One region of the Inediibacterium massiliense genome, then DNA from elsewhere that is predicted to be linked to it. Evidence: riboswitches for the same ligand, from Rfam matches in the RefSeq annotation. Region 1 holds a riboswitch; each other region holds the start of a gene.

Region 1 (6,268 bases):
AAGTTATCAAGCGTCAAGCTATGCTGATTGCAAAATGGCAGTTGGTTGGATTTATTCACGGGGTCATGAATACGGACAATATGGCTATTAGTGGAGAAACTATCGATTATGGACCTTGTGCCTTTATGGATACTTATGATCCAGAGACAGTATTTAGCTCTATTGATCTTCATGGACGTTATGCTTATGAGAATCAACCTCCTATTGCAGCGTGGAATCTAGCTAGGTTTGCTGAAACTTTATTGCCTTTATTACATGTAAATCAGGAGAAAGCTGTTCAATTAGCTCAAGATGTCATTTCAGATTTTACTAAGCTATATCATGATCATTGGCTTGCAGGAATGAGAGCAAAATTAGGAATATTTAATGAAGAATCCCAGGATGAATCTTTAATTGAAAGCCTCCTTAGTATAATGCATAAGTATAGTGCAGACTATACAAATACTTTTCTAGCCTTAACTTTTGATAAGTTAGAGGATATGAAATTATTTGATACAAAGGAATTTGATCAGTGGCATCAGCTATGGAAGGATAGATTGAGTAGACAAAAAGAATCCAAAACCTCTTCTCAACAATTAATGAGAAACTCCAATCCAGCAATTATTCCTCGAAACCATAGAGTAGAAGAAGCATTAGAAGCTGCCGTAAGACAAGGAGACTATAGTGTGATGGAGAAGTTTCTTGATGTTTTGTCGAATCCATATGAACATTCTAAAGAACAGGCCGAATACGCTACACTACCTCCACCATCTACACGTTGTTATAAAACCTTTTGTGGTACTTAATATAAGCGTAATGAGCTAACAAAATTCAAAATAACTATTATAGGGAAAAGGGCATTTTTATGAGCCCTTTTTCTATAAAGATATGGATGATTTGAAGAGATTCATTAGCTGTTGGATAAAATCTGAAAAACTTCATTAATATCAGGTAACTGTTCGGATGGATAAACTTTGACCCATTTTATTTTACCATTTTCATCGATAATGATATTCGCACGTTCCGATACGCCTTTAGTTTCATTGAATATTCCATAGTCACGGGCTATTTTGCCATGGGGCCAAAAATCAGATGGGAGGCTTACATTTTTAATCAAAAGAGCTGTTGCCCATACTTCTTTACAAGGTTGAGGATCTACACTAAATCCGAGGGGGATAGTGTTTAGATTCTGAAACTTTTGAAAATTAGTTTCCAATGCCCTCATTTGATCTGTACATACAGGAGTCCAAGCAAGAGGGTGCCAGGAAAGAAGTACTTTTTTCCCTTTATAAGCAGATAAGATGATATTTTGTTTTTTATTATCTTTCACACTAAATTCGGGTGCATCTGTACCAATTTGAATTGGGTTCATTCTAATCTTCCTTTCATTTTGTATTCTGATTTTATTTATATAGAATACCCTAAATAAAAATTTTTATGAAGAAAGGAGTATTGCAAGATGAAGATATATAGCCCATACAGATTTTAAATTTTTATAAGTCAAAAAAAGAATAAATAATAATGTTAAAACATAATCATTGTGGGTATAGATATAAAAGAGTTAAGATCTCAATGAAAAATGATTAGAATGGAGAGTGGGATTATGAAATTTGATAAAGTACAATTAAATTATGGATATAATGAACTAGAACCATATATAGATGCATTAACTGTAGAAACTCATTATGCAAAGCATCTACAAACATATGTGAATAATTTAAATGCCTTACTAAAAGGCTATGATGAAATTACATCAGGTAAAACACTAGAGGATTTATTATCAAATATCGACAGTATTCCTGAGAAGATAAGACAAGGTGTAATCAATCAAGGTGGAGGGGTAGCAAATCATAATTTTTATTTTTCGATTTTATCACCTAAACCTAAAAAAGCACCAGAAGGAAAGCTTTTAGAAGCTATAAATAATAAATTTGGTAGTTTTGAAGCAATGAAAGAAAAGATCAATAATGTATCTATAGCTCATTTTGGTTCAGGTTGGGGATGGCTTGTTCTAGATGAAAATAAAGAGTTAGAAATCATTACAACTAGCAATCAAAATTCACCATTGAGCATAAAGAAAAAGCCATTATTAACTATAGATGTTTGGGAGCATGCTTATTATTTGAAATATAAAAATGTTAGAGCGGATTATGTTAAAAATATATGGAATTTGATAGACTGGTCAAAAATTGAAAATATATATGAGGATTATGCAAAATAAGCATGAGATGATTCAAACAGATAGATTATCAAAATAACTTTATCGTAAAGAACATATGTAAATACTTTCCTCTGTGTAAAAAGAGGAAAGTATTTATTTTTAGGAAAGAATAGATGTAAGTATTAAAAAATTTACACATTTATTTGATTTGTGAAAATTTACAAATTATATTTTATCTGATATAATTCTTATATGTTTGCGGGGGAACTAGTTGTAGTTGAGAAGGTTAAAACCTAACCCTTTGAACCTGTTAGTTAACACTTACGTAGGGAAGCAAATCATTTAGGATACTTGTATATGATTAGAGTGCTTTCCACAGAGGATTGTACTCTATTTTTTTAACCCATAAAATTAAATATTATTATTTGCGGGGGAACTAGTTGTAGTTGAGAAGGTTAAAACCTGACCCTTTGAACCTGTTGGTTAATACTTACGTAGGGAAGCGAATCATTTACAAGATTATTTTGTATTGGATTAAAGGGTGCTTTCCTGTAAAGGAAAAGCACCTTATTTTTTTATAATACATAGGAAATTATAGATTTGTAAATAATCTTATAATTTTTGTTATGCATTTCAAAAGAGTTTAAAAAAGGAGGTAGTTTTATGAAAAAGGTACTGACGATTGCAGGATCAGATTGTAGTGGAGGGGCAGGAATACAAGCAGATTTAAAGACTTTTTCAGCCCATGGGGTATTTGGTATGAGTGTAATTGTTTCAGTGGTAGCGGAGAATACAAGCCGTGTAATTGACATACAGGATGTTACTCCTGATATGATAAAAAAGCAAATGGATGCGGTATTTGAGGATATTGAGGTAGATGCTATAAAAATTGGTATGTTGTCTACGCCTCTTTGTATGAAGGCTGTAGTAGAAAAGCTTCAGGAGTACAAGCCACGCAATGTTGTAATTGATCCTGTGATGTATGCAAAAAATGGTTGCCCTTTAATGAATCCTAATGCTATAGAAACATTGATAGAAGTTGTACTTCCTATGGCAGATTTACTGACTCCAAACATTCCAGAAGCTGAAAAAATATCAAATATTAAGATAAGTAATACAAAGGATATGGAAACAGCGGCAAAGCTTATTTATGATATGGGTTGTAAGAATGTTTTGGTAAAAGGTGGTCATGCCATTGGAGATGCACTAGATGTTTTATATGATGGAAAAGATTTTTATCATTTTGAAACAGAACGTATTGATACAAAAAACACACATGGGACAGGGTGTACTTTTTCTTCAGCCATTGCTTCTAATCTTGCTCTTGGTATGTCAATGTCACAAGCGGTTCAGCAGGCAAAAAAATATATTACAACAGCAATCAAACATTCTCTTGCTATAGGAAAAGGTCATGGACCTACACATCATTTTTATGATTTGTATAAAAATGGTTTACAAACAAAGTAAATAGTAGTTTTTCGGATTTGATTTTAAATAAAAGAAAGGGATGAAATAATCATGAATTATTTAACAAAAGAGTGTATGGACTTGATAGATGATGTAAGAACAAAAACTCCGCTTATACATAATATTACCAATTATGTAACAGTAAATGATTGTGCAAATGCTGTTTTAGCAATGGGAGCATCGCCTATTATGGCAGATGATCTATCAGAGGTAGAGGAAATAGTATCTATTTCTTCAGCACTGGTTATAAATATCGGAACATTAAATCAAAGAACCATAGAATCTATGATTACAGCAGGAAAAAAAGCAAACACACTACAGATACCTGTAGTTGTAGATCCTGTTGGAGCTGGAGCTTCCTCACTTAGAAACAAAGCTACAAGAGAAATTCTTTCACAAGTTAAAATTGATGTACTTCGTGGAAATTTATCAGAGGTATCTTTTGTAGCAGGGTTAAGTGTTTCTACAAAAGGTGTGGATGCAGCTAAGGAGGATCAAAAAAATGATGCAACAGATATTGCAAAAATGGTAGCTGACAAGCTCTCTTGTGTAGTAGGGATTACTGGAGAGGTAGATACTATTTCTGACGGTGTTAGAGTTGCTAAAATAGCAAACGGCAATCAATTGATGACTAAAGTAACAGGGACAGGGTGTATGACCTCTGCCATTGTAGGTAGTTTTTGTGGTGTAACAAAAGATTATTATACCGCTACGGTTGCAGGGATTGCATCAATGGGAATTTCAGGGGATCTTGCATATGAAAAAGCAGGAGCAGTGGGTACAGGTAGTTTCCATATTGGAATCATTGACGCTTTATCCAATATGAATAGGGATTGTTTTGTAGAAAGGGCGAAAATAGATGAAACAAAATATTGATTATACGTTATATCTTGTGACAGATAGAAATTTAATGAGTACACAAAAATTGGAAACTGCCGTAGAACAAGCTATATTAGGGGGATGTACTCTGGTACAATTACGCGAAAAAGATTGTTCATCTCTAGAGTTTTTCGAAACTGCTGTAAAGATCAAAAAAATTACAGATTGTTATGGTATACCACTGATTATTAATGATCGAATTGACATTGCATTGGCAGTAGACGCTGATGGAGTACATATTGGGCAAAGTGATATACCTGCAAAAATTGCAAGAAAATTGATTGGAAATGATAAAGTTATGGGTATATCTGCTTCTACCCTTGAAGAAGCAATAGAAGCACAAAAAAATGGGGCAGATTATCTTGGGATTGGAGCAATGTTTACAACAGGGACAAAGACAGATGCAAAATTTACCCCAATGGAAGAGCTTATGAGAATACGAAAAAGCATTTCTTTACCTATTGTAGCGATTGGAGGAATCAATAAAACTACTATTACTGCATTTAGAGGAACAGGTATTGATGGAGTTGCAGTAGTCTCTGCTATTATTTCTCAGTCTAATATAAAATCAGTAACCCAGGAATTAAAGGATCTATTTACGAAAGAAAACAATAGATAATAAAGAAAGCATATAATTTTTAGTGTAAAGAATTGTGCTTCAAAAAGGTAGGCATTTAATACAAGTGCCTACTATTTTGATTTATAATGAATATGAGCATGTTATATAATACCATATGAGAAAAGATATTTTTAGGAGTGTTGTATATGAATAAGTCACCAATGATAAAAGATTTATATGAATCAGAGGTTCTGATAGAGGAAAAAATGGATGATAGTATTGTGTTTAAGATGAGAAATCATAATGGAGAAGGGACCATGACAAGTTATGAAGTATTTCCGGGGATAAAACTCATTTATAATGACATCCATATGGAACAATGTATTCATAATAAGCGTATGGAAGAGGATACAATGGAAATTAATCATTGTAGAGAAGGAAGATTTGAATGTGAATTTTTAAATGGTACTTATATTTATTTAGAAGAAGGGGATTTAGCTGTGAATATGCTCAGTAATATAACTAAAATTTCACATTTTCCTTTGGCACATTATCATGGAGTTTCTATTGTTATTCATCTTCAGGAAGCGAGTCAATTTATATCTCCTTTACTTAATGAACTGACTATTGATTTGTATGAACTTAGAGATAAACTTTGTTTTGAAAATAGATGTTTTATTATGCGTGCGAAGGACTCTATACAGCATATTTTTAATGAACTTTACTCTGTGCCAAATGAATTAAAATTTGGCTATTTTAAGGTTAAAATAATGGAGTTGTTTCTTTTTTTAATGTCGTTTGATTTAAAAGATCAATGCGAAAAAAGAAGATATTTTCAAAAAAACCAAGTGGATATTATTAAAGAAATGAAAAAATATATGACAGAAAATATGGAAAAGCATTTTACATTAGAAGAATTATCTGAAGGATTTAATATTTCAGTGACTGCTATGCAACAATGTTTTAAAGGAGTTTATGGGACCTCTATCTATGCATATATGCGTTCATATCGAATGAAAGTGGCGGCTAAGATGCTTCGTCATAGTCATGATAGTGTGACAGTTATAGCTTTAAAAGTAGGCTACGAAAATTCTAGTAAATTTTCAGCAGCTTTTAAAGCGGTGATGAATATCACACCTTTAAAATATAGAAAAACTTATCACCTAAATGGAGCAAATCTGTTAAACCAGAGTGGAAAAGAAAAACTTAAATGACTATAATAC
Region 2 (6,268 bases), on a different contig from region 1:
CTATTTATGAAATGGGATATAAAGCCGTGCAAATGCTTATAAATACTTTACAAGGACATATAAATAATCCGCAAAATATTTTATTAGAGACTCAATTGATCATTCGAAATTCTACTGTGAAGAAATAAGGAGGCAATATTGTGGGAAAAATTACAGTGATCGGAAGCATGAATATGGATTTAGTAGCAAACGTAGATCATATGCCCAAGACAGGGGAGACTATTATAGGAAAATCTTTTGAAGAAATTCCTGGAGGAAAGGGCGCCAATCAAGCTGTAGCTATGGCTAGATTAGGTGGTCAGGTGAATATGATTGGAAAACTTGGAGATGACGGCTTTGGAAAAACTCTTTTAAAAGGACTTCAAAAAGATGAAATTTCTGTAGAGGGTGTACAAATAGAAGAAAATACTCCTTCAGGAGTGGCACTTATTACTGTAAGTAAGGAAGCGCATAATTCAATTATTGTTGTTCCAGGAGCAAATTTTAAATTAAAAAAAGAAGATATAGATAGAAATATACAAATTATCAAAGAGTCAGATTTTTTAGTTCTTCAATTAGAAGTTCCAATAGATACAGTTAAGCATTCATTAAAGCGTGCTAAAGACTTAGGGGTATATACAATCTTAAATCCTGCACCTGCACAAAAACTAGATAAAAGTATTATTGAAAATGTAGATCTTTTAATTCCTAATGAAACAGAGCTTGAAATATTAAGCGGAATAGAAATAAATAACGAAGAAGATGTAATTAAAGCTTCAAAGAGCTTGATAGAAAAGGGAGTAGAATCTTTGATTGTTACATTAGGAGAAAAAGGGTCTATGTATATAGATGAAAAAGGATTTAAAAAATTTAAAGCCCATAAAGTAAAAGCAGTAGATACTACAGCAGCAGGAGATAGTTTCATAGGAGGAGTATGTGTTTCCTTATCAGAAGGAAAGACTATAGAAGAAGCAATAGGATACGGATCAAAGGTAGGAGCTTTAACTGTAACAAAAAAAGGAGCACAAAGCTCTCTTCCTTATAAAGAAGAAATAGAAGCACTCAAGGAGGCATAAAAATGAAAAAGACAACTTTAATTCATAGTGAAATTTCTTATATGATTTCTCAAATGGGACATACAGACAAACTAACTATTGCTGATAGTGGACTGCCTATTCCTAATGAAGTAAAAAGAATAGATCTAGCACTTAGAAAAGGAATACCTAGCTTTATGGATACTCTAGATACGATTTTAGAGGAATTAAAAGTGGAGGAAGTAATTGTTGCAAAGGAAATGGAGACAGCAAGTCCTATTCTTTATGAAAAATTTATGAGAAAAATTTACGAAGTAGAAGAAAATGAAAATACAAAAATAAAAATTACAAAAGTAGATCATGAGACTTTTAAGGATATGACAAAAGAATCAAAAGGAATTGTGAGAACAGGAGAACATACTCCATATGCAAATGTAATCTTAAAATCAGGTGTTGTATTTTAAGGAGAGATGGGAATGAATAAACCTATATTTGAAATGAAGGGGATTATAAAAGAATTCCCAGGGGTAAAAGCTTTAGATGGTGTAGATCTTAAAATTCATCAAGGAAGAGTAATGGCTCTACTTGGAGAAAATGGGGCAGGAAAATCTACTCTTATGAAAATATTAAGTGGTGTGTACACAAAAGATCAAGGTCAACTTATTTATAATGGAGAAGAAATTCATTTAAAAGGCCCAAAAGATGCCCAAGATCTTGGAATCAGTATTATTCATCAGGAATTGAATTTAATTCCTCATTTAACTATTGGAGAGAATATATTTTTAGGAAGAGAACCTGTAAACTCATTTAAAAAAATAGACTGGAAAAAGCTTTATCAAGATAGTGAAAAATTGTTAAAAAAACTCAAAGTAGATAAAGATCCTAGACAAAAGGTTTCTCAGCTAAGTGTTGGTCAGCAGCAAATGGTTGAAATTGCAAAGGCTATTTCTTTAAATACAAAAATTATTATTATGGATGAACCGACAGATGCTCTAACAAAAAAAGAAACAGAAAGTTTATTTGAAGTAATTGATGAATTAAAAAAAGATGAAAAAGGAATTGTTTATATATCTCATAGACTTGAGGAAATTTTTAGGATGTGTGATGATGTGACGGTTTTAAGAGATGGAAAGTTTATTGGGGAAGATGAAGTGAAAAATTTAGAAGAAAATCAATTAATAGAAATGATGGTAGGCAGAAAGCTTACAGAGCAATTTCCTAGAATTCCTGCACAAAAAGGAGAAATGTCCTTAGAAGTAAAGAATCTGTCTAATGAATATATAAAAGGTATTGATTTTACATTAAGAAAAGGAGAAATTCTTGGAATTTCAGGACTTATGGGCTCTGGAAGAACAGAGCTTGCAAAGACTTTATATGGAGCGATTCAAAAAAGTTCAGGAGAAATCTATATAGAAGGAAAAAAAGTAGAAATAAAATCCCCTCAACAAGCTTTACAAAAAGGAATTGCTTATGTATCAGAGGATCGAAAAGGAGATGGATTAATTTTAGGACTTTCTGTAAAAGAAAATATGACTATATGTTCTTTGAAAAAATTTGAGGAGTTTTTATTAAAAATTAGTCCTAAAAAAGAAAAAGAAGCTGTAAAAAAATATATTGATCACATGAATATAAAAACTCCTAGTGAAAATCAAAGAATTAAAAATTTAAGTGGAGGAAATCAGCAAAAAGTTTCTATTGCAAAAGGACTGATGACAAAACCTAAAATTTTAATATTAGATGAACCTACTAGAGGAGTGGACGTAGGAGCAAAAAAAGAAATATATGATTTAATTAATGAATTTAAAAAAGAGGGTATGAGCATTATTATGATTTCTTCAGAGATGCCAGAGGTATTAGGCATGAGTGATCGTATTTTAGTTATGTATCAAGGAACAATTAGTGGAGAATTTTCTATAGAAGATGCTTCCCAAGAAAAAATTATGAAATGTGCTGTAGGTATAAAGGAGGCTTAAACAAAGTATGAATAAAAAATTACTCATGAAATTTAAATCTATTATAGGACTCATTGTTTTTTCCCTCATTGTTTCTTTACTGAGTCCTAGATTTTTGACATTACCCAATATACTCAATGTATTAAGACAAACTTCAATTAATTCTATTATTGCAGCAGGTATGACTTTTGTTATTTTAACAGGAGGAATAGACTTATCTGTAGGTTCTATTTTAGCTTTTTCTGGTGCTGTATCTGCATATCTTATTTCATCAGGAGTCCATGTGTTTTTATCTGTAGCCATCGCTTTAGTGATTGGTGTGTTAGCAGGATGTTTTAGTGGAATGATTATTAGTAAGGGAAAAGTTCAGCCCTTTATTGCAACTTTAGTTACAATGACTGTTTTAAGAGGAGCAACTTTAGTTTTTTCTGATGGAAAGCCTATTACATTAGCAGGAGATCAGACCTCTGAGTTGTTTTCAAATATTGGAGGAGGATATTTCTTAAAAATTCCTATTCCAGTTTATTTAATGGTTTTAGTGTTTATCTTATCCTATTATATTTTAACTCAAACAAGAATAGGAAGATATATTTATGCTTTAGGTGGAAATGAAGAAGCATCCAAGCTTTCAGGACTTAGAGTGTCTAATATTAAACTTTCTGTATATGCCATCAGTGGATTTTTAGCAGCTTTAGCAGGAATTATTACTACATCAAGAATTTCTTCAGCAGATCCTAATGCAGGGATTGGATACGAATTAGATGCCATTGCAGCTGTTGTATTAGGAGGAACAAGTCTTGCAGGAGGAGCAGGAAGTGTATTAGGAACCATCATAGGAGCTTTAATTATAGGGATTTTAAACAACGCTTTAAATTTACTCAATGTTTCTTCGTATTATCAAATGATTGCAAAGGGAGCAGTTATATTAATTGCAGTATTATCTGATCGAAAAGAAAAATAAATAGTTTATTTTTCTTGAAAAGGGATAAAATAACATTGTCATGATGGGTTTGTTTTTTAAAATCCATATATATAAATTATAAAGGAATGGGGGAATTAAAAATGAAAAAGGTAGTATCTATTTTCATGGTAGCCATTTTGGCTATGGGATTATTAGCAGGTTGTACAGGGAAGCAAGCAGAGCCTCAGAAAGAAGAAGCTAAAAAAATAGGATTGATTATTTCCACTTTAAACAATCCATTTTTTGTAACATTAAAAGAGGGTGCTGAGGCAAAAGCCAAAGAATTAGGGTATGAGTTAATTGTATTAGATTCGCAAGATAAGTCAGAGAAGGAACTTTCTAATATGGAAGATATGGTAACAAGAGGCGTTTCAGCTATTATGATCAATCCAACAAACTCTGATACAGTAGGAAATGCCATTAAGATTTCAAATGATGCAAATATTCCAGTACTTACTCTAGATAGAGGAGCAAAAAGCGGAGAGGTAGTATCTCATATTGCTTCTGATAATGTAGCAGGTGGAAAAATGGCAGGAGAATACATTGTAGAAAAACTTGGAGAAAAAGGAAAATTAGTAGAGTTAGAGGGAATTCCAGGAGCTTCTGCTACAGTAGATAGAGGAGCAGGATTTAATGAAGCGATCAAAGGAAAAGAATTAACAGTAGTAGCAAAACAAACTGCAAACTTTAATAGAACAGAAGGTTTGACAGTGATGGAAAATATCTTACAAGCACAACCAGAAATCAATGCTGTTTTTGCTCATAATGATGAAATGGCTTTAGGTGCATTAAAAGCTATCGAAGGAACCAAAAGAGACATTATGGTTGTTGGTTTTGATGCTACAGAGGATGCAGTTACATCTGTAAAAGAAGGAAAACTTGCTGCAACTGTTGCACAGCAACCAGATAAAATAGGATCTTTAGGAATAGAAACAGCAGATAAAATAATCAAAGGGGAAAAAGTAGATGACTTTATTCCTGTTGATTTAAAATTAATAACAGAATAATAAGACTTTACAAAAAACAAAAATAAGAATACAATGAAAGCAACAAGATAGTTTTGCTAGGGGGGCCTTTTGGCTGAGAAGGATTTTTCCTGACCCTTATTACCTGATGCAGGTCATACTGACGTAGGGAAGCAACGAGAGATCAAGCTTACCTTCGGGTAAGCTTTTTTTGTAAGTAAAGCCATAAAATGAATAAACTGGGGAGCTCATAAATGGGCTGAGAAAGAGATGTGATCTCTGACCCGTATAACCTGATTTGGATAATGCCAACGTAGGGAATCTTTCTGCATGCAAAGTGGGAGTTCTCTGAGAATTCCCACTTTTTTGTATAATTTATAAAATTTCAATGAAGGGAGGGGAAAAGATGATTGTAAATGGAAAGATGATGAATATTCCACAAATGCATATAGAAGAATTTTTGAAACATTTAAATTTAGAAAAAGACAAAATAGTCATAGAAGTCAATGAAAAAATTATTGTAAAGGAAGAGTATAAAGAACATATTCTTAATGAAGAAGACAAGATAGAAATTGTAAGTTTTGTAGGAGAAGGTTGATATGAACATATTTGTGAATGAAAAAAGCTAGAAGTAAAGAGTGATGCAACTGTATTTCATGTGAAAAATTTTTATAAAAACGATGCAGATATTATGATACGAAATGGATTTCCAATCAAGGAAGATCAAAAATCAAAAGAAGGAGACCACATTATTCTTATAAGGAGAGCAGAACTTAGAGAAAACCTAATTCCTCTTGGAGTTACAAAAGTTTCTGCAGGAGTTACTACAGAGGTGGGGGGACATAGTGCAGAAGATAAGGGAGATGGACAGTTTGACATATCAGATACAAGAAGTGTAGAAGAAATGAAAAAAGCCATATTAGAAAAAGGATATCAGCCTATATTAAAAGACTGGATGATTATATAAAGGAGATGAAAGTATGTATACAACTCAAATGGATGCTGCTAAACGAGGGATTATTACTAAAGAAATGGAAATTGTATCAAAAAAGGAGAATATAGAAGTAGATATTTTAAGAAAACTTATTGCAGAGGGAAAAGTAATTATTCCTGCCAATAAAAATCACAAATCATTAGATCCTGAAGGAGTAGGAGAGGGACTTAAAACGAAGATCAATGTAAATTTAGGTATTTCTAAAGATTGTTGTGATATAGAAAAAGAACTTGAAAAAGTAAAGGTAGCTTTAGATATGAAAGCAGAGGCTATTATGGATTTGAGTTCTTATGGTAAAACAGAAGAATTTAGAAGAAAATTAATTAAAAGATCAAGTGCTATGATAGGGACTGTCCCTATATATGATGCGGTAGGCTTTTATG
Region 3 (6,268 bases), on a different contig from region 1:
CGTTTTCAATGCTAAAATCTTTTCTAATTCTTCCTACATAAACCATATCCTGTTCAGCAGCTTCACGAGCTAGAGGATAAACATTTTTAGCAGGATCATCTTGTAGAATGATACCAGGTGCATTTTTAAATATATTTTTTATTTCTTCTATTTCAAAACTTTTTTCAAATTCTATGTTAATAGATTCACTATGGCTATTTTTTACAGGAACTCTTACAGTAGTAGCTGTAATTTTTAAATTTTCATCATGTAAAATTTTCTTTGTTTCATCAATCATTTTCATTTCTTCTTTTGTGTATCCATTTTCTAAGAATGTATCAATGTGAGGAAGACAATTTCCAGCAATGGGATGAGGATAAGGTGTTAAAATATCATTTCCTTTTAAACCTTCTTCTAAAGCAGTTACCCCTTTTACTCCAGAACCTGATACAGCTTGATAAGTAGAGTATATAATTCTTTTTATTTTAAATTGATCATGTAGAGGCTTTAAAGCAACCATAGCTTGAATGGTAGAACAATTTGGATTTGCAATAATTCCTTTATGATTTTTTATATCTTCTGGGTTGACTTCAGGTACAATTAAAGGAACATCCTTTTCCATTCTCCAAGCGCTACTATTATCTACTACGATCACTCCCTTTGAAGCGGCAATTGGAGCAAATTTTTTACTAATATCTCCTCCTGCTGAAAATAAAGCAATGTCAATATCTTTATCAAAAGATTTCTCTGTTAGTTCTTCCACTACAAAATCTTTTCCTTTACAGGTTACTGTTGTTCCTGCTGATTTAGCAGAAGCAAATGGATATAGATTATCAAATGGAAAATCTCTTTCTTCTAATACTTTTAAGAATGTTCTACCTACCATTCCAGTAGCTCCTACTAAAGCAATGTTTATTTTTTTCATATACATTCCCTCCTAAATATTATAAGTAAATAATGATTGATAAAACGATTATACTACTTCTACTTGAATACCTTTTTTTCTTATTTTATTTAATTCTTGCTCATTGGATTTTGCATCTGTAATAAGCATATGAACAGATTTAATATTGCATACATGAGCAAAAGTGATTCTTCCTATTTTTCGATAATCTGCTACAATAATTTTTTTCCTACTAGATTGTATGACTCCTTTTAAAAAATCACTACTGTCTAAGGTAGAAGTAGTTACACCAGGGTCATCTTTAATACCTGCGCAAGGAATAAAAGCTTTATCAAAGTGATAGTTTTTAAGATCTGATATGGCTTTTGATCCTAAAATATTTCCTTTATAATTTTTAATTGTCCCACCTATCATGATGGTTTCTATATTTGGAATTTGACACAATTCTTTTGCAATATCTAATGAATTGGTTACAATAGTAATGTTTTTGTTTTGAATAAAGGGGATCATTAAAAGACTGATTATGCTGCCCATAAGCATAATGGTATCTCCATCTTCAATAAGGGTTGCTGCTAGTTTTGCAATTTTTTGTTTCTCTTCTAAAGCTTCAAATTTACCTTCTTCTATAGATGAAATCCATTTAGATTTTTCAATACGTATAGCTCCACCATGAGCTTTTTTAAGAAACCCTTCTTTTTCTAGAGCTGTTAAATCGCGTCTTATGGTATAGATAGATACATTAAAAGTATCTGTTAGTTGTTGAAGATTGACAACTCCTTCTTTTTCAACAAGTTCTGTTATTTTTTTTCTTCGTGCTTCTGTAATCAATGTAGCTGCCCCCTGTATCATTGGATGATCAATTTATGATCATATTATTATAATATATTTATCATAGTATGATTATATTTTATCATATAATATGATAAAATATTTGTAAATGGTTTGTTGAAAAGTTTATTATATACATTGTAATGCATATTCACAAAAATGGATATGGTTTTAATTAAATTTTTATACTTTTCTAATAATAAGAAACGAGATAAAATATTTTATAATACATAAAATAATAAGAGGTGTAAAAAATGATTCCTATAGAAGAAAAAATACTAAACATGAGAGAAGAAATCATTCAAATAAGAAGAGAACTGCATAAAATTCCAGAGGTGGGATTTTGTGAACATAAAACAAGTCAGTTTATTATTCAAAAGCTTGAAGAATATGGTATAGAGGTATATAAAAATATAGCCAAGACAGGAATTATTGGGGTTATAAAAGGGAAAGAAGAAAAATCTATTGCTTTTCGCGCAGATATGGATGCACTAACTATTCAAGAAGAAACAAATTTTTCTTATGCATCTCAAAATGAAGGGATGATGCATGCTTGTGGGCATGATGCACATATGACTATTTTATTAGGCTTTGCAAAATATTTATCTATGGGAGGAAAAGAATTACCTTATTCTGTAGTATTTTTATTTCAACCTGCTGAGGAAGGACCTGGAGGGGCACTTCCTATGATAGCAGAGGGAATCATAGAAAGATTTCATATTCATAAAATCATAGGACTTCACGTATATCCTCAAGTAGAGGAAGGTAAAATAGGATGTAGAGTAGGTCCGATGATGGCACAAACTGGAGAATTTGATATGGTTATTTCAGGATGTGGAGGACATGGCGCGATTCCTCAAAATGCAATAGATAGTATTGTCATTGCTTCCAATATAATATCTTCCTTTCAAACGATTATTAGCAGAAATATTAATCCTATAGAGGGAGCTGTTCTTACAATTGGAAAAATGTGGGGAGGAGAAAGAAGAAATATTATTGCAGAAAAAACTTATTTAGAAGGAACTATTAGAGCCTTTGAAGAAGAAGTATATGAAAAAATAAAAAAAAGAATGAAGGAAATCAGCAAAGGAATAGAGAAAATGTATGATTGTTCTATAGAATTAATATTTAGAGATATGTATCCAGCTGTAGTAAATGATAAAGAAATGGTTAAAGCTCTTCAAAAAGCTGTTGGAGATGAAAATATGAAATTGGTAAGTCCTCAAATGATTGCAGAAGATTTTTCTTATTATCAAAAGAAAGTACAAGGACTTTTTTTCTTTTTAGGAGTTAATAATAAAGATCAAGGACATATATATCCTCTTCATCATTGTAAATTCTCTTTTAATGAAGAAATACTTTTAACAGGCATTCAAATCTATAAAAATTTATTAATATTTATAGAAGAGCAAAAAATATAAAAATAAGGAGTGAAGTATTTGGAAAATAGCGGAAAAGTAGAAGTTTTAGGAGTCAATATATTGTATTTGATTACAGCTATTTTTCTTTTAACTGTAGGCTATTATGTTCAACATGAAAATTTAAAAATAGGGTTATTGATTACGGAATATGTGCTTGTTTTATTACCACCGCTTTTATACATAAAAATAAAAAAAGATTCTTTCAAAAGAGTATTAAGATTAAATTCTTTATCTTTAAAACATGGAATCATGATTTTTTTTATAACCATTTGCATGTATCCTGTAGCTCTTTTTTTCAATTTGGTTTTTATGATGTTTTTAAGTATTTTTGTAAATATAAGACCGCAATCTATTCCAACTGCTACTAATTTTTCTGAATACTTTGTGCTTTTATTTATTATTTCTATATCTGCTGGAATTTGTGAAGAAGTTTTTTTTAGGGGATTATTACTAAAAACATATGAAACAATAGGAGAAAAAAAGGCTATATGGATATCTGCTCTATTGTTTGGGGTGTTTCATTTTAATCTTCAAAATTTTTTAGGACCTATTATATTAGGAATTATATTTGGATACTTGGTGCATCAAACCAATTCTTTATTTGCAGGAATCATTGGACATATGACGAATAATGGATTAGCTGTAACGTTAGGATATATGATTCATAAGTATAGTCAAAGATCACAACCAATGGTTGAGAGTGCAGCACATTTAGAAACTTTTCAAATTCTGATTATTACTGTCTTTTTTGGAATCGTATCTGTTTTTACAGCTACCTTAGGATATTCATTATATAAAAAAATCATAAAAGATATGAAAAAGAATAAAAAAGAATGTTATTTTATTGAAAATAAAGAAAAAACCAATACAATGTCTAAAATTGTATTTACACCTATTGGGTTAACAGTTATTATATTTATATATATGGGTTATTTACAAATTAAGCATATGATGCTTTAACTATAGTTAGGAGAGTGTATATGGAAAAGATAGCCATAATTACCGATTCTTCTTGTGACTTACCACAAGAGTGGATTGAAAAATATAATATTGAGGTACTTCCTCTTCGTGTGATTTATTCAAAAAAAGAATTTAGAGATCGAGTAGAAATTTCTCCACAAGAAGTTTATGAAAGTTTAGAAATAGAGACTCCAAAGACTTCTTTGCCTTCTCCAGAGGATGCGAAAAACTTGTTTCAGAAATTACAAGATGAAGAGTATACTCATGTGCTAGGTATATTTATTTCAAGTGGTTTAAGTGGTACATACAATATGGTTAAAAATGTAGCGAATGAATTTAAAAAATTGACCATAGAATTAATGGATTCTAAAACTTTATCTATGGGACTTGGATTTTTAGTTTTAGAAGCAGCTAAGGAAGCTTATAAAAATTCTAATTTTGAACAAATTATAGAAAAAACGAAAAAAATACTTCATAAATCAGATCTTTTTTATGTATTAAAAACTTTAGAATATTTGCGTAAAGGTGGCAGAATTGGTTTAGTAGAAGGAACAGTAGGAGAAATTTTAGGAATCAAACCTATTATTTCTATAGATGAGGAAGGAAAATATTATACCTATAAAAAAGTAAGAGGACGAAAAAAATCAATAGAGGATATTTATTCTATTGTAAAAGAAAAGATAAAAAATAAAAGAATAGATATTGCTATTATGCATGGAGATGCTGAGGAAGAAGCTAAGAAACTTTTAGAGAGGATAAAGGAGATAGGAAATATTAATGAAATATTATTTTCTCAGATTAGTCCAGTTTTAGGAGTCCATACAGGACCAGGACTCATTGGAGTAGTTACTTTTGAAATTTGACCCACTATATTTTATACATTATAATTATAAAAGATAATATAAACGGGGAGCTAAAAAAATGGCTGAGAGGAAACTTATTTGTTTCGACCCATAACCTGATCTGGATAATGCCAGCGTAGGAACATAAGTAAGAAAATGAGCTGCATTCTTTTCAGAATGCAGTTTTATATTTTGTAATGAATATTTTTGAAGGGGGTGATGAAAATGAAAAAATTTACTACAAAAATGATTGTAGAAGCAGGGATTATGATTGCATTAGCACAAATTTTAAGCTATATTAAGATATTTGAAGGGCCTTATGGAGGATCTATTACAGCAGGAAGTATGGTACCTATCTTTATATATTCCATAAGATGGGGATGCGGGCCTGGGATTTTAGCAGGAGTTGTATATGGTATTTTACAATTTTTATTAGGAAAATCATGGTCACTACATATTTTATCTATAGTTTTTGATTATATAACTGCTTTTGGCGTTTTAGGACTTGCAGGACTTTTGAACAAAGATTTGAAAAGAGTGAATATTAGTATATGCATAGCTACTATAGGAAGATTTATTTCTCATGTTATATCTGGAGCAATTGTTTTTAAAGCGTATGCGCCAGCAGGTGAAAATCCATGGGCTTATTCTATGAAGTACAATGCAAGCTATTTGGTACCAGAATTGATCATATCCATTTTTATCATTAGTATTTTATATAAATCTTTAAAATATCATTTAACAAAACAGTAAAATAAGTATAAAAAGGGTACCCCTTGGCCATAATAAAAAATATAGGGGAGGGGTATGAATGTCTAAGAAAAACAGTGTAAAAAATAAAAAGAATAAAATAGAAACCATCGAAGACAAATGGAAATATGAAATTGCTCAAGAGCTTGGATTATTAGAAAAGGTAGAAAACTTAGGATGGGGAGGACTTACTGCGAAGGAAACAGGAAGAATTGGAGGACTTATTACGGTAAGAAAAAAACAATTGAATAAGAAAAATACAGAGGGATAGAAAATCTATCTCTTTTTGTTTGGAAATATATTATAATAAACAAGTGAAAATATAAGATAGGGGAGAGATGGAATGAAAAGCTATAGTGCTTTTGCTTATGTATATGATCAATTGATGGAAGATGTAGACTATGATGAGTGGATCGTGTATATTGAAGATATTTTTAAAAGGTATGATATAAATCCTCAAAATATAGCAGAATTAGCTTGTGGGACAGGGAATATTACGAATAGACTTGCAAAAAGAGGATATAATATGATTGGAGTAGATATAGCAGAAGATATGCTTTATGTAGCATCTCAAAAGGCTCAAG

Evidence for each region. Region 1 has a riboswitch for thiamine pyrophosphate ahead of thiD (bifunctional hydroxymethylpyrimidine kinase/phosphomethylpyrimidine kinase). Riboswitches for the same ligand answer to the same signal wherever they lie in the genome.
Region 2: linked by a shared signal. The riboswitch ahead of thiS (sulfur carrier protein ThiS) and the one ahead of thiD (bifunctional hydroxymethylpyrimidine kinase/phosphomethylpyrimidine kinase) in region 1 are both predicted to bind thiamine pyrophosphate.
Region 3: linked by a shared signal. The riboswitch ahead of thiT (energy-coupled thiamine transporter ThiT) and the one ahead of thiD (bifunctional hydroxymethylpyrimidine kinase/phosphomethylpyrimidine kinase) in region 1 are both predicted to bind thiamine pyrophosphate.

Annotation. Positions count from the first base shown of each region.
Region 1 is NZ_LN876587.1:207,041-213,308, forward strand. It holds gene BN2409_RS09540 (protein adenylyltransferase SelO) at 1-785, shown strand, start outside; gene BN2409_RS09545 (redoxin domain-containing protein) at 890-1,351, opposite strand; gene BN2409_RS09550 (superoxide dismutase) at 1,583-2,200, shown strand; TPP riboswitch at 2,391-2,490, shown strand; TPP riboswitch at 2,560-2,659, shown strand; gene thiD (bifunctional hydroxymethylpyrimidine kinase/phosphomethylpyrimidine kinase) at 2,804-3,607, shown strand; gene thiM (hydroxyethylthiazole kinase) at 3,659-4,483, shown strand; gene thiE (thiamine phosphate synthase) at 4,467-5,105, shown strand; gene BN2409_RS09570 (helix-turn-helix domain-containing protein) at 5,252-6,259, shown strand.
Region 2 is NZ_LN876586.1:145,056-151,323, forward strand. It holds gene BN2409_RS04530 (LacI family DNA-binding transcriptional regulator) at 1-128, shown strand, start outside; gene rbsK (ribokinase) at 141-1,055, shown strand; gene rbsD (D-ribose pyranase) at 1,058-1,477, shown strand; gene rbsA (ribose ABC transporter ATP-binding protein RbsA) at 1,490-2,986, shown strand; gene rbsC (ribose ABC transporter permease) at 2,994-3,926, shown strand; gene rbsB (ribose ABC transporter substrate-binding protein RbsB) at 4,028-4,933, shown strand; TPP riboswitch at 4,982-5,080, shown strand; TPP riboswitch at 5,122-5,228, shown strand; gene thiS (sulfur carrier protein ThiS) at 5,298-5,489, shown strand; partial or broken gene BN2409_RS17785 (ThiS-like ubiquitin domain-containing protein) at 5,523-5,858, shown strand; gene thiC (phosphomethylpyrimidine synthase ThiC) at 5,872-6,268, shown strand, end outside.
Region 3 is NZ_LN876586.1:932,206-938,473, forward strand. It holds gene BN2409_RS08195 (aspartate-semialdehyde dehydrogenase) at 1-904, opposite strand, end outside; gene BN2409_RS08200 (DeoR/GlpR family DNA-binding transcription regulator) at 953-1,711, opposite strand; gene BN2409_RS08205 (M20 metallopeptidase family protein) at 1,966-3,132, shown strand; gene BN2409_RS08210 (type II CAAX endopeptidase family protein) at 3,151-4,092, shown strand; gene BN2409_RS08215 (DegV family protein) at 4,113-4,955, shown strand; TPP riboswitch at 4,989-5,094, shown strand; gene thiT (energy-coupled thiamine transporter ThiT) at 5,160-5,687, shown strand; gene BN2409_RS08225 (alpha/beta-type small acid-soluble spore protein) at 5,746-5,955, shown strand; gene BN2409_RS08230 (class I SAM-dependent DNA methyltransferase) at 6,028-6,268, shown strand, end outside.